DNA from 2 places in the Solibacillus isronensis genome. Region 2 is predicted to be linked to the other one. Evidence: riboswitches for the same ligand, from Rfam matches in the RefSeq annotation. Region 2 holds a riboswitch; the other holds the start of a gene.
What was found. Region 2 has a riboswitch for cobalamin ahead of cobJ (precorrin-3B C(17)-methyltransferase). Riboswitches for the same ligand answer to the same signal wherever they lie in the genome.

Region 1 (4,870 bases), 1.0 Mb from region 2:
AATCCAATTGTCCCGGATGCAGCAACAGCCGCTCCTGTTAAAATGGAACCACCCGCCAATATCATATACTTGCTGCGCTTAACATTTACCCCTAAATACTGGGCACGCTCTTCTCCATAAATCATCGCATTCAATTCACGGCGAGTCAGCCAAATAATTGCTGTACCAAGCACCATAAATGGCAGAACCATCTGGACATATGGCCACCCTCGCATCGATACACTTCCTAGAAGCCAGCCGATGATTTCTCGTAGCTGTTCACCAGTAAGTGCGACCATTAAGGAAATACAGGACCCTAAGAACGAGCTGAAAATAATTCCCGTCAAAATTAGCGTCTCCATTTTCATCGAGCGGTCAACAAGTCTGGCAAATGTCAGGACGATGATCATCGTACATGCAGCTCCAGCCATACTGAAAATCGGCAATGTGAATACACCGAGCACCGGTATGGAAATGCCTAAAAAGATTGTCATTACCGCACCTACCGAGGCCCCTGATGAAATTCCTAATGTGTATGGATCTGCCAAAGGGTTTTTAAGCAACCCTTGGAATGCTGCCCCCGCAATTGCTAAAGAAGCCCCGATTAATGCGGCTAAAATGACGCGTGGCATTCGGATTTTCCACAAAATACTGTATGCAACCGGATCTGTTGTTTTATCCCACAATGTCGAAAACGGAATATTAACAGACCCGAACGAAATGCCGATCCAAATACTGCTTAAAAGCAATCCAATCGATAGTACATAGGCGATTGAATATTTTTTATTCATTGAATACCTCTGGATAAATTGCTTCCCCAATTGATTCAATACCTTCTACAATACGCGGACCTTGTCGACTTGTCGTATCGCCATCGACTAATTTCACATTGGCGTTTTTCACAGCATCCATTTCTGCATATGCATCATTTTCCTCGATTGCCGCCATGTCGTTTTCATATGTTACTAAAATGATATCCGGATTGCTCTTTACAAATTGCTCCGAGCTGTACTGCGGCCAATCGAGTTCCGGAACAGCATTTTCAACATTTAATACTTCAAGCATTTCACTAATGAACGTCTCCTGTCCAGCAACATATAGTTCCGGATTTGTCCCAACAACAACAAATACGGACTTCTCTTCCAGGTCGGCTACTTTCACTTCAATTTCTTCAATCTCCTCTTTGATTGATGCAATCATTTTTTCGGCTGCTTGTTCTTTATTTGTCAGCTGCCCGATTTGTTCGATCGTTTCGTACGTTTCTTCAAATGTTTTCGCATCTTTTACAACGAATACTGGAATTCCTACTGATTCAAGCTGCGCAATCGCCTGTTCATTGAAGCTGTACAATCCGGATTCATGTGCTAAGACTAAATCGGGCTGCAGACCGATTATTTGTTCTAAATTGAACTCCATGCCGCCAACTGATTCTTTTGATAATGCTTCTTCAGGATATGTATCATTGTCGTTCACAGCGATGATTTCATCGTTTAATCCTAAGCCGAATAAAATTTCTGTGTTCGATGGAGCTAATGTAATGATGCGCTCCGGTGCTTTTTCAAGCGTAATTTCTTTGTCCAAAGCATCTTTTAATGTAACCGGAAATTGTGCTGTTTCCGTTACTTCTGTGCTTCCATTTGCAGATTGTTCTTCTGTTGCTTTTTCCGAATTACATGCAGTCAATGTTAATGTAAGTAATGCTGCGGAAGAAAGCAGTTGCCATTTTTTCAAAATAAAAACCTCCTGAAATCTTGTTGTATAATTTTCTACAAAAATAAAAAGCTCCCCCTACTATAAATGAGGGAAGCTTTACGTATGCAAATAAAATTCAATAAAAAGAATTTATCCGCCACATCCTATCCTCGTAGGTTTAATTTAGGGCATTATAAAGGCAGGTCTCCTGGCTTATGCATAAACGTTGAAGAGCGCCTTCCCGAAAGTTTTTCAGTGGCATGCTGCTCTTAACTAGCAATTACAGTGGCGGGACCGCATCGGATTTGAACCGATTTCCCTTTTACTCCTTACTCAATCCAACGAGTAAGAACCTTTATCGTCCATATAAAATTAATAGCTCTATTATAGCTGATAGGCGGTAAAATGTATGCTCGTTCGCTAAAATTTCTGATAATTTGTCTTAATTTGTTGAAATCACGAATAAAAGAACAGCTTATTCTTTCTCTTTCAAGTTTTTTTCAATTGCCGTTTCAGCCAATCGTTTAATTGTAATATCATCCATTGGCGGATTGTGCAGACCTGCCCGTACATCACGATAATAACGTTGCAGCGGGTTAGATCTTTGCAGGCTTTTTGCCCCAACTAGACGCATCGCTTTATCTACAACTTCGATTGCTGTATTTGTCACGACATGTTTCGCAATATTGATTTCATTGACTAATGTCGACTTTTTAATCGGATCATTATAAAGCCCCGCAACACCGTAAATTGTAAAGCGTGCTTTCGTCAACGCCAAATCCATTTCTCCGATCAGCGTTTGCACGTTTGGCAACTGGGCAATTGTTCCTTGAATACTGTTCGGGGAATGACTATTCGCAAAGTCGACCGCGTAATCGCGTGCAGCCTGGGCAATCCCTAAATAAGTTGCCGGGATGAGGAGCAGCCAGCCGTTCAGCTTAAATCCGGTTGAATAGTTCGGGATTTCCACTAAGCTTGTTTGATCAACACGTACATTATCAAGTACTAAATCATCGCTTCCCGTACCGCGCATTGACGCAACGTCCCACGTATTTTCGACCGATACCCCTTCCGCCGATTTCGGAACGAGGAAAAATCCTAACTGACCCTCATCTTCAATCCATGCAGACACTAAAAAATAATCGAGGTCCGGTGCACCGCTCGTATAGTTTTTACGTCCATTAATTACATAATAATCACCATCACGTTTTGCTGAAGTCCCCGGACGACCCCCACGAACCGGGCTTCCCATCGCAAACTCGCTTACCGCGCGATTGACTGTCGCGCCATTTGCGATCTCTTTGCCAAACCAGTCGAGCTTTTGTTCATCCCAGTAGCGATTTTCAAATATTTCGCCTACATTTTGAATTGTCCACGATACAGCCAGCCCCGTGCTTCCGCAATAGCTCGCCAAAGTTTCCTGCAGTAGCAGCGCATCATATACTGTAAAGCCATCTCCGCCATATTCCTTTGGCAATGTTATTTTTGTATAGCCGATTTCTCTCAGCTTCCGGAAATTTTCAAATGGAAATGTCGCTTGTTCATCTGTTTGCTGAGCATGTTCTTTCACGCTCTCTGCTATTGTTTCGAGCTTTTTCAGCCATTGTTGCTGCTCGTCTGTTTGAATAAATAATTCCTTGCTCATGAAAAGCACCACCTCATATTTATTGTCCTGTATATAGAAGTCAAATTTAATAGTACGTTTCGGGAAATTACAAGTCAATAGATATCCCCAGTCCCCTTATAGGGATTCCATGCAGTCTATTTTCGCGACAATTGAAAGTTTTGCCGGTGAAAGTGGAACGTTTGCGGAAAAAAGGAGAACCTATTCGCCATAATGTGAAAAGTTACGACGCGAAAGGCGAACTGTTGCATCTAAAGTAGAACAAATCGCTTTTCAAATAGAACAACGGCAATTTCAAATAAAAAGCACTCTATTCCCTTAAATAGAAATAGAGTGCTTTAAAAAGTTAAATTACATTTTTTCCGGTGCGTTTACGCCGATTAGTTTCAGTGCATTCGCTAATGTAGTTTTTACTGCTGTGATCAAGGCTAAACGAGCTTCTGTCAGCTCTTTATTATCTTGGTTCAATACTTTTTCTGCATTGTAGAAGCTATGGAATGCAGCAGCCAAGTCTTGAATATAGTTTGCGATACGGTGTGGTGTGCGGTGTTTCGCTGCATCTGCCACGATTTGCGGGAATGCGCCGACTTTTTTAAGCACATCTTCTTCTTTTTCTGCTACTAGCAAGTTCAGGTTTTCCAATGATGCTTCGAAACCTTGCTCGTTTGCTGCACGCAAAATTGATGAAATACGAGCATGTGCATACTGTGCGTAATATACCGGGTTTTCGTTCGATTGTGATACCGCTAAGTCTAAATCGAAGTCCATATGTGAATCCCCTGCTGTTTTAACGAAGAAATAACGAACAGCATCCAAGCCTACTTCTTCCACTAATTCACGCATCGTTACAGCATTACCTGTACGTTTACTCATTTTGAATTTCTCGCCGTTTTTGTACAGCTGTACCATTTGGATAATATCTACTTCCAATGTACCGCGGTCATAGCCAAGTGCTTCGATTGCCGCTTTCATACGTGGAATATAACCGTGGTGGTCAGCACCCCAAATATTGATCAGCTTATCAAAGCCGCGACGTAATTTATCTTCATGGTAAGCAATATCCGGTGTTAAATATGTGTATGAACCATCGTTTTTAATTAATACGCGGTCTTTGTCATCACCGAATGTTGTTGAACGGAACCAAGTCGCGCCTTCTTCATCAAAAACATGGCCATTTGCTTTTAGTTTGTCTAATGCTACATCGATTTTACCGTTTTCATATAAAGAAGTTTCTGAATACCAAACATCGAATTCAACACGGAAGTTTTTAAGGTCATTTTGCAGTTTCGCCAATTCCAGTTTCAAGCCGTGCTCACGGAAAAATTTAAAGCGTTCTTCATCAGATTTGTCCAAAATTGTTGCACCGAATTCTTCAGCCAGCTTACCGGCAATTCCGATAATATCAGGACCGTGGTATCCGTCTTCCGGCATTTCAGCTTCCATTCCTAATGCTTGCTTATAACGGGCTTCCAAAGAATACGCTAAGTTATTAATTTGGTTACCGGCATCATTAATATAATATTCACGTGATACGTCAAAACCAGCAAAATCCAATACATTACATAATGAATCCCC
Region 2 (4,870 bases):
GATTGAATATAAAGCCCCTTTAACAATTTTCGATCAACCAGTCGGTCGGTGCTGGATGGTGAAAATCGGGCAATCTAGTTGGGAAATGGAACTGGAAATTACAACGGAAAAGCATATCCATTGCATCGGAAAACAATCAGGATGCTTTTTCAATTTAGAAAAGAAAAGAGTTGCGAAAATTCCTGATCCATTAAAGAAGCTTTTTGAAATGGAGCAATAAAATATGATGAAAGAACAATTAGAAGGAATTGTAAAAAAGTCGATTAATCTGGATTTAATTGATTTTAACGAATTAATCCAGTTCATGCTAAAAAATATTGGAAATCCGGATGGCTATTTACGTGACAACTTAATTTATCGGGGATTTTGCGAATTAATGCTGAATGAGCAATTTACTGAAGAACAATTAGTTTTAATATTAAAAATATGTTCGGATGATGAGCACCTTTATTTAAATATTACACAGAGCAATCCTTCTGATGATGTATTTACGAGATCTTTTTCAGCACTTGTTATTACCCTTATTTTAGGGATAGATCGTGAAAAAAGAAGTTTGCCTGAAGAACTTGTTGTTGAGGCTATTCACCGAAGTATTCATTATTTATTTCTTGAGAAGGATTACCGGGGATTCGACACTACAAAGGGCTGGGCACATGCGGTTGCACATGGAAGTGACTTATTAACAGAAGCAATTAGACATCCGTTGATGAAGGATTCCAAATTATTATGTAGTGCATTACAAAGTTTAAAAAGCTGTCTTCATACTGAATATGCTTTAATTGATGAGGAAGAAGAGCGTATGTTACCGGTCATTGAAGCATTACTGGAAAAGGGATTGACAGATGAGCAATTGGTAACGTGGTTAAAAGGATTGCATTACATAGAAGTAGAGGATTGGCATAAGAAATACCGGTATGAATGGAACGTAAAGAAATTTGAGGCAACATTATTAAAACATTTATTAAAATCGACCAAATGTACAAAAACAGCCGATTGGATTGTTTTTGGAAATTCAACTTTTGTTTAGTAAGGAGTTGAAAAATTGAGACGTATTTTTTTAATGATACTGCCATTCATTTTATACATAACAGGCTTACTCGCATATTATTTTGATAAGATTAACGGTTATCAATTTATTATTTTTATTATAGTGGGCCTGGGTATTTCAATTTTCGGATTCTTTGTTTACCGGATCCAGAAGAAGTTGAAAGCAGCTTTTTTAGGGATTTTTTATATACTAGCCCTATTAGCTGTCTTTGAAAGCCGACTGATTGATTATGAAAAATATACTTATTTTCTTATGTCATATAACGAGCCTTTTGAAATAGTGGAAGACTCAGGAATCAATGTATTGGCAGTGGAAGTGATTGAGATCCCATATATAACGGACTTGAACTACTTAATTCATACTATGGAATTTTCAACTAATAAAGAAGTTTTGGATGCGGAAGTTGTTACGAATAAAATCCGGTATCGTTCGAAAAATGAAGAATTACTTAGTTATGTACGTCCTACGGAGAAACATTTTGAGACGATGAAGGAAAATGTCATTGCTTATTTACCAGAAAACGCTTTTGCTATTAATCAATTTTTAGAAAGAGAAGATATAGAAGGTGACAGTGCAGGACTTGCGACCGTATTAAGCGCTCTTATCGAAAATGGTGACGTTAACAATAATATTCCGATTGCCGTAACTGGAGCGATTGATAGCAAAGGAAATGTGAAGGAAATCGGTTCAATAAAAGCGAAAACTTTGATTGCCGAACAAAGCGGTTTTTCTTATATTTTTTTGCCTGATGAGAATGCAGAAGAGGCAAGGAAAGTGAAAAAAGATGAGCAGCTTAATATAGAAATTATCGCTGTGGCATCTATAGAAAATGCTGTAACTGATATAAAAAAACTAAATGAAACAGGGGCATTAAATAAATAAAATGAAAAACAGAAAATAAACAATCTTTGTTAATTAAGATAGGAAATTAATGTGCAAAGGACTGAAATAATGAAGGAACAATGCTTTATCTTCACTGAAAAAAACTGATATCATAATAATTGTTCTATCATTTTTTAATAGACTATGTTATTTTTATAATAATTTAATAATTTGCAATTTAAATAAGTGCTTACAGAATTTTGTAAGGTAAAAGGGAAATTAGTGAAAGACTAATGCAGCCCCCGCTACTGTAATAGCTGATGAAATCACAATGAATCACTGTCGTATAGATGGGAAGATGTGAAAGTAAAAGGAAGCTTAAGCCAGGAAACCTGCTTATTTAAACGATACTTACTTTTCGGAGGGAGAAGTATAGGCGAAACAAGTAATTGTTTTTGTGTTTTTCTATACTTTTTTAGTATTAATTTCACATGCCCGTACCTCTTTCTAACGAGAGGTGCGGGCTTTTTTTATTTCTTAGTGGATAAGCAATACTAGTTTTTAATGAAATCCACATAAGAAAAATTATCATCACGTCCTATTTGGTGCGAGATGTATTTTTCTAATAGGGAGGGTGTTTACATGCAAAAAGGAAAGATCTTTGTTGTAGGGTTCGGACCTGGTGATCGGGAACATATAACAAAACGTGCAGTCGATGCACTACAGCAAAGTGATCACATTATGGGCTACAAAACGTATGTTGAACTGATTGAGCACTTAGTGACGGCGAAAACTATCGTCAGTACGGGAATGACTGAAGAAGTTTCACGTGCGCAAGAAGCTGTAAAACAGGCTGAAGCCGGCCATATAGTTGCTGTTATTTCCAGTGGTGATGCAGGTGTTTACGGAATGGCGGGCCTCGTATATGAAGTATTAATCGAAAAGGGATGGACTGCAAAAGAAGGGATTGAAGTAGAAGTCGTTCCGGGTATATCAGCGATTAACTCCTGTGCAAGTTTACTTGGCGCTCCTGTTATGCATGATTCGTGCACAATTAGTTTAAGTGACCATTTAACACCATGGACGGTTATCGAAAAACGGATTGAGGCAGCGGCAATGGCAGACTTTGTCGTTGCGTTTTACAATCCTAAATCCGGCAGACGGACAAGACAAATTGTGGAAGCACAACGAATATTGCTTAAGTATCGTTCACCTGATACACCTGTCGGATTAGTAAAAGCTGCCTATCGGGATACGCAGGACATTGTATTAACAACACTAGAAGAAATGCTCGAACATGATATCGGAATGCTGACAACGGTCGTCGTTGGGAATTCCTCAACATTTTACTACGATAATAAAATCATTACACCGCGTGGTTATCAGCGAAAATATACTTTAGGGCAAGAAAAACAACTATTAAAACCGCACCAACGTTTGAAAAAAGAAGCGGAACCTTGGGCGTTGGATCAGGAAACGGGTGAAGCAAAGACCGGGTATGAAAAAATTGAAGCTATAGAGAAAAAAATAGTTGAACCAGCAGCCATTAAAACAACCGCATTACAGCTTGCAAATGAAGCATTAGCGCTCGTACATAAAGAAACGTCAGCAGTAAAAGTTGAAGAAAATCCTTTTTTAGTGCAGCAAGAAGTGGAATCCATATTTGAGTTTGCTGTATCACCAGGTGTTGCCAATAAAATGATTACACCTGCACAAATGATTACATTGGCAGAGGTTGTAGGAGAACGGGGTACGATGGAGTATACGCCTGATCACCGTCTCGTGTTGAAGGTACCAACTGATTCACCTCAAAGAATCGTAGAAACGGTAGAAAAAACGGGTTTACTTGTTCAACCTGTCGGCGACGTAGTAATCGTCAAGGCGTGTGATTTCTGTTACGGCGAAAAAGCCGAATCCATTCCATATGCTGAAGAGATTATGGAAACACTTGGTGGCATTAAAATGCCGAAAGAACTACATGTCGGTTTTAACGGTTGCGGAATGGCATGTTATCGCGCGGTTTTTGATGATATCGGCATTGTTTACCGCAAGAAAAAGTTTGATTTGTTTATCGGTTCCAAACCAGTTGGACGAACAGCACATGCAGCACAACCTGTCCTTGAAGGGATTGATCCCGAAAAATTGATTCCTTTACTAACAGAAATCGTTGCGGACTATAAAGAAAATGCACATCCGAATGAACGTTTCTTCAAATATTTTAAACGTGTAAAAAAAATCCTGAATTTCAATTATGTTGATATGTCATGCAAAATTAAAGTGGAAGAGGCCCCTTGTGGAGATTAGGTGAAATGATGATTTTATTTTTAGCTGGAACAAGTGATGCAAGAGAGCTGGCGGTTCAATTAATGCAAGCGGGACAAGAATTGGTGGCGACTGTCGTGACGGAATCTGCTGCAGCGAGTCTACACGAAGCGAATGTTCCGTACCATGTCGGTCGTTTAACAGAACAGCAAATGAAGGAACTAATTGAAGAACGGCGGGTAACAACGGTTATCGATGCCAGTCATCCATATGCGGAAGAGGCTTCCAAAACAGCGATGGCCGCTGCAAATTTAACGGGTATTCCCTACATTCGATATGAACGTCCGCAGCAGAGTTATGTACATCCGCTCGTTACGGAAGTGGAAACGTATAAAGAAGCGGCAATTGCTGCATCCGCACATTCAGGAACAATTATGCTGACAACAGGCAGTAAAACGCTGGCCGTTTTTACGGAGCAATTATTAAATAGCGTAAATATTCGTCTTGTCTGCCGGATGCTGCCAAATAAAGAGAATATGGAGAAATGCGATGACCTTGGGGTGAAGCAACGCGATATTATCGCAATCCAAGGCCCGTTTTCAAAAGAACTGAATAAAGCGCTTTACGAACAATTCAGCACAACACTTATTATTACAAAGGAAAGCGGGAAAGTCGGTTCAGTAGACGAGAAGATAGATGCGGCTCTTGAAATTGGTATTCCTGTCATCTTAATTAAAA

Region 1: linked by a shared signal. The riboswitch ahead of M3166_RS11150 (ABC transporter substrate-binding protein) and the one ahead of cobJ (precorrin-3B C(17)-methyltransferase) in region 2 are both predicted to bind cobalamin.

What each region holds. Positions count from the first base shown of each region.
Region 1 is NZ_JAMBOC010000001.1:2,244,069-2,248,938, forward strand. Features, by position in the region: gene M3166_RS11145 (FecCD family ABC transporter permease) at 1-770, opposite strand, end outside; gene M3166_RS11150 (ABC transporter substrate-binding protein) at 763-1,710, opposite strand; cobalamin riboswitch at 1,853-2,043, opposite strand; gene M3166_RS11155 (acyl-CoA dehydrogenase family protein) at 2,147-3,316, opposite strand; gene argS (arginine--tRNA ligase) at 3,647-4,870, opposite strand, start outside.
Region 2 is NZ_JAMBOC010000001.1:1,248,993-1,253,862, reverse strand. Features, by position in the region: gene M3166_RS06460 (acyl-CoA thioesterase) at 1-220, shown strand, start outside; gene M3166_RS06455 (DUF2785 domain-containing protein) at 224-1,027, shown strand; gene M3166_RS06450 (S16 family serine protease) at 1,043-1,930, shown strand; cobalamin riboswitch at 2,098-2,284, shown strand; gene cobJ (precorrin-3B C(17)-methyltransferase) at 2,513-4,174, shown strand; gene cobK (precorrin-6A reductase) at 4,183-4,870, shown strand, end outside.